Regions from separate parts of the Bacillus sp. HSf4 genome, predicted to be linked through region 2. Evidence: riboswitches for the same ligand, from Rfam matches in the RefSeq annotation. Region 2 holds a riboswitch; the other holds the start of a gene.

Region 1 (3,414 bases), 1.6 Mb from region 2:
CGCTCCAATAAGGCGGCGCCGGCATCGCGAGTCAGCAGTTTTTTCGTCTCAATGACCAGCTTTTTGCGAATGCGATACTCAGAGCCGATCAACTGATAACCGTCTTTTCTCGAATATTGCAAATCCAGCGATTCGTTTCGCAAAGATTCCTTGACGGCCTTCATATCATGGAGCATCGTATTTTTGCTGACCGCTGCAAAGTCAGCCAGCTCTTTTAAAGAATCACGGGCCGGATTTGTGGAGAGTTTAATGACGATCAGGCCCGTTCTCAGTTCCGGCGGAATGTAGTCCAGTTCAACAAATGTTGCCTTTTTCAGCATGATATAAAGGTATTCCCGCGTTTTGTCAGAGATCAAAATGCGGCCGTCTTCTCGGGTAATTTGAATCAAATCCAGCTTCTGCTTGCCAATGTAGTCATTCAGCTGTCTAATATGGCTGCAAATTGCACTTTTATTTTGGCTGATCTCTTTTTCGATCCAATCGACCGTAGAAGAACGATTCATCACTAAATGCTGAACAACGTCTTTTAATTTATTTTTCATCTAATCCCCCCTTCTATCCCGAGACCTTAGTTCTATTATATTTTTAAAGCGACCGGAAATATGGTAGTTGAACACAATTTAGAAAACGCTTTCAAATATCGATTGTGATCATCTTTTTCTGTTTCCGGGATATGATAAATATCTGAAGAAATACCGCCTGAAGGCAGTTTGTCGAAAACCCATTGATCCGGTGTTTTTCCCACAATCTATAAATCAAAGATGTTTAAAATGGACCATTTGATTCATACGTATTTTGCAAACCTGGAATTGAAAGATAACACACTTCAATATGAAGCCTTTGATGCATCACCTTGTTGAACGTTCTCACAACTGCTTTTCAGAAAAAATCACACCTTGAGTCGATTTAATATCATTCAAGGCCATAGACATTTATACGATGCTGTCCAATCCGAAGACATCAAGCAAACCTCGAATGGAACGAATGGCTGCAGAGGAAAATGAAAAATATCAAACGGTATGGAAAAATACCTAAACAGAGAGATTTTTGCCAAATACCATTGACATTTTCATAAAAAGTATTAATATTAAAATTATTATAAAAATCGCATAAAAAAGGTTTTCCTTATCAAGAGTGGTGGAGGGACTGGCCCTGTGAAACCCGGCAACCGCTGTCTATGACAGAATGGTGCTAAATCCTTAAGAGCGTATTCGCGTTCTTGAAGATAAGGAGGAGATTGTCTATCAAGCTCTTCCTTATCAGGAAGAGCTTTTTTATGTTACCAAAACAGAAAGAGGGATCAATCATGACAAATCCAGCAGCTGAACTGTCACAAACGCCAAATCAAAAAAAGGGGCCGTACCGGGCTGATCAAGTGGGCAGCCTTTTGCGGTCAGAACCTGTGAAAAGAGCGCGCCTTCAAAAAGCGTCCGGTGAAATCACCACTGAACAATTGCGCGAAGTCGAGAACGAAGAGATCAAGCGCATCGTTGAAAAACAAAAAGAGATTGGGCTTCAAGCCGTGACAGACGGCGAATTCCGCCGCTCATGGTGGCACTTCGACTTTCTGGAGGGCCTTGACGGTGTAGAGGGTTATACAGCGGACAAGGGAATTCAATTTCACAATGTAGTAACAAAACCGCGCGGCATAAAAGTGACCGGCAAAGTCGATTTTACGAATCATCCAATGCTTGACGATTATCGTTTTCTTCATCGTATTGCCGGAGACCATACGGCGAAAATGACAATTCCGAGCCCGAATATGCTGTTTTTCAGAGGAAAGCTTGATGAAAGCCCGTACGCGGATCTGGATGAGTTCCATCATGATGTGGCCCAAGCTTACAAAAAAGCGATCGACGCGTTTTATGATGCAGGCTGCCGCTATCTGCAGCTTGACGACACAGCTTGGTCCGTATTTTTCTCTGAAAAGGGACACGAACAAATCAAAGCGTTCGGACGCCAGCCTGATGAACTGCGTGAATCCTTCGCCAAAACGATCAATGAAGCGCTTGACGGACGCCCTGATGATTTGACCGTCACCATGCATATTTGCCGCGGAAACTTCCGTTCGACATATGTGGCCTCAGGCGGCTACGACGCGGCCGCGGAAACGATTTTCGACGGACTGAACCTTGACGGACTCTTCCTGGAATTTGACGATGAACGCTCCGGCGGGTTTGAACCGCTTCGTTACGTCAAACGGAAAGATTTACAGATCGTCCTCGGCTTAATTACTTCTAAGTTTGGAGAGCTTGAAGACCCTGCAGCCGTCAAGCGCCGTATTGAAGAAGCTTCCCGCTATGTTGATCTGAGCCAGCTCTGCCTGAGTCCGCAGTGCGGCTTCGCTTCAACGGAAGAGGGAAACCTTTTAACGGAAGAACAGCAGTGGGAAAAACTGCGCCATGTAATTGACATTGCAGAAGATGTGTGGAAATAAAAACACGCGTTTGAGACATACCGTAATCGGTATGTCTCTTTTTTTTGCCCGCGTTTTTACAATTTAAAAATCCTTCTTGATTTGTTCATAGTTTGATCATATTTGGCTTCTATAATGCATGTAAGTGAGGTGACCGAATAATGGAAAAGAAAAGGAAAATTGATATCTTTCTTGTATTGATTCTCGCATTATCTGCATGTTTAAACCTTTACGGCATCTGGAATAACGACACAGACAACGCCTACTATACGGCGGCCGTTGAGAGTATGACCCAAAGCTTTCATAATTTCTTTTACGCATCTTTTGACCCGGCAGGCTTTGTAACGGTTGATAAACCGCCTGTCGCATTATGGATTCAAACACTGTTCGCTCTCGTATTCGGCGTGCACGGCTGGAGCGTCGTTCTGCCCGAAGCGATTGCTGAAGTGATCTCTGTATCACTCTTGTACTTTATTGTAAAACCGACCTTCGGAAAAACGGCGGCAAGAATAGCGGCTCTCGTGATGGCATGTACACCGATTGCCGTTGCCGTCAGCCATACAAACAACGTTGACAGCATTCTCGTCCTTTGTTTGATGATCGCAACATGGATGTTGTTTAAAGCCGTCCGCAAAGGAAAAATCGGATGGCTGCTCGGAGCCTTCTGTATGGTCGGCGTCGGCTTTAACGTCAAAATGCTGCAAGCTTATATGGTATTGCCTGCATTCATGCTATTTTACCTGATGGCAGCAAAGACGACGATTCGCAAAAAAATCGTTTCCCTTATCACAGCAGTTATCGTTCTGGCAGGTGTTTCCGTTTCCTGGGCGGTCATCGTCGACAGCCAGCCGGAAAGTTCGCGGCCTTATATCGGAAGCAGCCAAACCAACTCGGTACTGGAGCTCGCTTTTGGCTACAACGGAATCCAGCGTCTTACCGGACAAAACGGTTCAGGCGGAGGAGCTGCTTCTGATCAAGAGCAAAAGAACCAGCAGCAG
Region 2 (3,414 bases):
CTGAACGGCTGTAGTCATATTCGCCAAACTGGTCAAATGAGCTTTGATGAAAGGTGGAGGCATGCTGGATCGGTACGCTGACGGCTCCTGTTGTTCCATCGGTTTTATGCTGATTGTGGACAAGCTTTGTCTCGAGTGTCCAATTTCCCTTACTCATCGGCCAACCGCCTCCTCTTTCACTTGCTGCAATGCCTGCTTGAGGTCATCCTTCAAATCCGCTGCATGCTCAATTCCGACCGAAAAACGAAGGAGCCTGTTGCAGACGCCGCCGGCGATGCGGATTTCTTCCGGTATATCCATATGGGTCTGTGTCGCCGGATAGGTGATGAAGCTTTCAACACCTCCAAGGCTTTCGGCGAAGCAGATTGTTTTTAGGTTTTGAAGAAACGGGTTGACCCATTCCTCCTTTTGGACACGGAATGACAGCATGCCGCCTTTTCCCGGATAAAGAACATCGGCAATTTCCTCCTGCTCTTTTAAAAAGGCCGCGAGCTCACGCGCGTTTTCCTCGTGCTGCTTCATTCTGAGGGCCAGCGTCTTCATGCCTCTCATCAAAAGCCAGGAGTCAAACGGTGACAATACTGCGCCGATGGCGTTTTGATGCTGAAACATCTCTTCTGCCAGCTCTTCGTCTTTGGCGACGACAAGCCCTGCCAAAAGGTCGTTATGGCCGCCCAAATACTTTGTCGCACTATGGATAACAAGGTCAGCTCCCAGTTCAATCGGCTTTTGCAGCACCGGGGTGTAAAACGTATTGTCGACAATCAGAAGTAAATCATGGGCTTTGGCGATTCCAGCGACTTTTTGAATATCGGTTTCCTGCATCAGCGGGTTAGTCGGGGTTTCCACAAAAAGCGCTTTTGTGTTCGCCGTGATCTTTGATTTGATACAGTCTTCATCTGCAAAATCATCATACAAAAAGCGCAGACCGTATTTCTTCCATTCATTTTCAAACAGACGGTATGTTCCTCCGTATAAATCCGAGGAAACAATCAGCTCATCTCCGCTTTGAAACAGAGCCATGATCGTCTGAATGGCGGCCATACCCGAACTGAACGCAAAGCCGCGCGTCCCCCCTTCGAGTTTCGCGATCGCATCTTCCACAAGCTGTCTTGTTGGATTTTTTGTGCGGATATAGTCAAATCCGGTTGATTCCCCGATTCCTTTATGCCTGTAGGCGGACGAGAAATAAACGGGGGGGTTGACGGTTCCCGTTATTTCATCACTGCGGTTTCCGATTTGCGCCAATGTTGTTTGTACATGTTCAGTCATATGACACCATCCTTTAAAAAGTAAAAACCCCTTCTTCATAAGAAGAAGGGGGATTATGCGCTTCTTCTTATCTCCCAAGCATTCGCTTGCTGGATTTAGCACCTTGGTACACTGGACAAAGTTCAGTGCAGACCGGTTGCTGAGGTTTCAAAGGGCCAGTCCCTCCACCTCTCGTGATAAGAAATCTGTTTAATTTTCTGATTGTTCTTTACTTTAAACTAATTCAGGACATTTTTCAAGGGTCTTTTTTTTACCTTTCGACCGCCTACATAGTGGTATGATGAAAAAAACGGCCAGTGGGAGGAAGCGATGCCTAAAACACAGCGATTAATCGAATTGATGATGACCATTCAAACAAAGCGAAAATTCACCGCCGGGGAGCTTGCAGCCGAATTCGGGGTTTCCTACCGCACCATTCTCCGGGACTTGGACGAGCTGAGCGCGCTCGGTGTCCCCATCTATTCCGAAACAGGCGCCAATGGAGGCTATTATTTGCTGAATGAGCCGATGCTGCCCCCGCTTTTTTTCACAGAATCTGAGGCAGCCGCCATGTTTTTCGCCTATCAATCTTTGCAGTTTTTTGGCTCGCTGCCCTTCGAAACGGAAACGAGGACGGTTTTAAAAAAATTTTATCATCACCTCCCGGAAAACACGCAAAAGCGGATCGATGCGATGAAGGACAGGATCGTCTTCTGGAATCCGCATCGTCCAAAGGCGGCAGAGCATTTAATCACATTGCTGGATGCCGCTGTAGAGCAATCCGTTTTAACCATCCATTATGAGGGAGCGGCAGAAACGAAAAGATCAATACAGCCGATCGGCTTATACAGCTGGAATGGTTTCTGGTATTTGCCGGCATACTGTTTTAAAAGGCGGGCTTTCCGGCTGTTTCGCGCAGACCGCATTGTCAAAGCGGAAAAAACAACAGACGAACAAGCCCTCTCTCTTCCATATCAATCCGTTCTCAGCTGGATTCAGACTTCTGAAAGCAAGTGTCCGGACCCCGTTCGTTTATGTGCACAATTGACGCCGGCCGGCGTAAGACAGGCGATGTCTGACCTTGATTTGGCGAAAATCGTTGCCATGAATGAAGACGGAAGCGGCTCGATCAATACAGATATTCCAACAGCGGAAATGGACTATATTGCTGACCTATTATGGAATTTAGGCGCTGAAGCTGTTGTGATCGAACCGGCGGAAATCAAAGAGCGCCTAAAACAAAAAGCGGCTGAGCTTTTGGTGCGCTACAGCTGATTTTTTCGAACCATGACAAAAGCTGTCAGGATTGCGTGGTAAGATCAAGGTATATTCACGTAGAAAGGGTGACGCTGATGAATGCTGTTCACACAATGCGAGATGTTCTCTTGCACGAAATGGAAACGGGGGTGCGATCGACATGCCTTCTTTTCGAAAAGGTGAAGGAATCTGACTGGTCCTACCGCCCCGCCGACAACATGCGCAGTCTGAAAGAGCTCGCTTGCCACCTTGCCGCCATACCGGAATCAGACCTGGCGATTATGCAGGAAAAAAAGCAAAGCGATATCGCTGTCATTGAAAACCGCTATGGGGACTTCCAATCTGCGGATGACATGACGCAAGCCATGAAAACAGGCTTTGAACAATTGAAAACCTATTTCGTCTCCATGTCAGATCAAGCATTGTTAACAAAGAAAACAACACCGTTTTATCTTGAAGAAGGCATGACCCAAAGCCGCTGGCTGGCGGAAACATTCACCCATATCTTCCACCACCGCGCCCAGCTGTTCAACTATTTAAAACAGCTTGGTTATCAAGTCAGCATGTTCGATCTCTATATTTGAATGAAGGTGATTTTGATATGAAGCTTCCTCTTACAGACAAAGAACGCTCCGGGTTAAGAGCCGCCAAGTTCAAAGTAAAAGACACAGCGGAAATGGAAGTGAAAAGCCTTGCTCAAGCGCTCGGTTCAACTATGGCGCGGGCCAAATACATCAAAGCGCTCGCCCAATTCCAAACGGTTCCTTCCATCGGCCCGAAAATCGCTCAGGAGGTCATCGATTTAGGCTTTTATTCGCTCGCTGACATCAAAGATGAGACAGGTGCGGATTTGATCATCCGCCTCGAAAAGCGAAAAGGCTATTGGGAAGACCCTTGTGCAGAAGA

What was found. A riboswitch is a leader RNA that binds a small molecule or an ion and turns the genes downstream of it on or off. The one in region 2 is predicted to bind S-adenosylmethionine.
Region 1: another riboswitch for S-adenosylmethionine. It lies ahead of P3X63_RS21660 (5-methyltetrahydropteroyltriglutamate--homocysteine S-methyltransferase); the one in region 2 lies ahead of P3X63_RS06980 (methionine biosynthesis PLP-dependent protein).

The regions. Positions count from the first base shown of each region.
Region 1 covers NZ_CP120679.1:4,198,979-4,202,392, forward strand. The annotation lists gene P3X63_RS21655 (BglG family transcription antiterminator) at 1-542, opposite strand, end outside; SAM riboswitch class I at 1,123-1,232, shown strand; gene P3X63_RS21660 (5-methyltetrahydropteroyltriglutamate--homocysteine S-methyltransferase) at 1,277-2,437, shown strand; gene P3X63_RS21665 (glycosyltransferase family 39 protein) at 2,578-3,414, shown strand, end outside.
Region 2 covers NZ_CP120679.1:1,362,496-1,365,909, reverse strand. The annotation lists gene metC (cystathionine beta-lyase) at 1-157, opposite strand, end outside; gene P3X63_RS06980 (methionine biosynthesis PLP-dependent protein) at 154-1,272, opposite strand; SAM riboswitch class I at 1,337-1,455, opposite strand; gene P3X63_RS06975 (helix-turn-helix transcriptional regulator) at 1,582-2,526, shown strand; gene P3X63_RS06970 (DinB family protein) at 2,604-3,092, shown strand; gene P3X63_RS06965 (helix-hairpin-helix domain-containing protein) at 3,110-3,414, shown strand, end outside.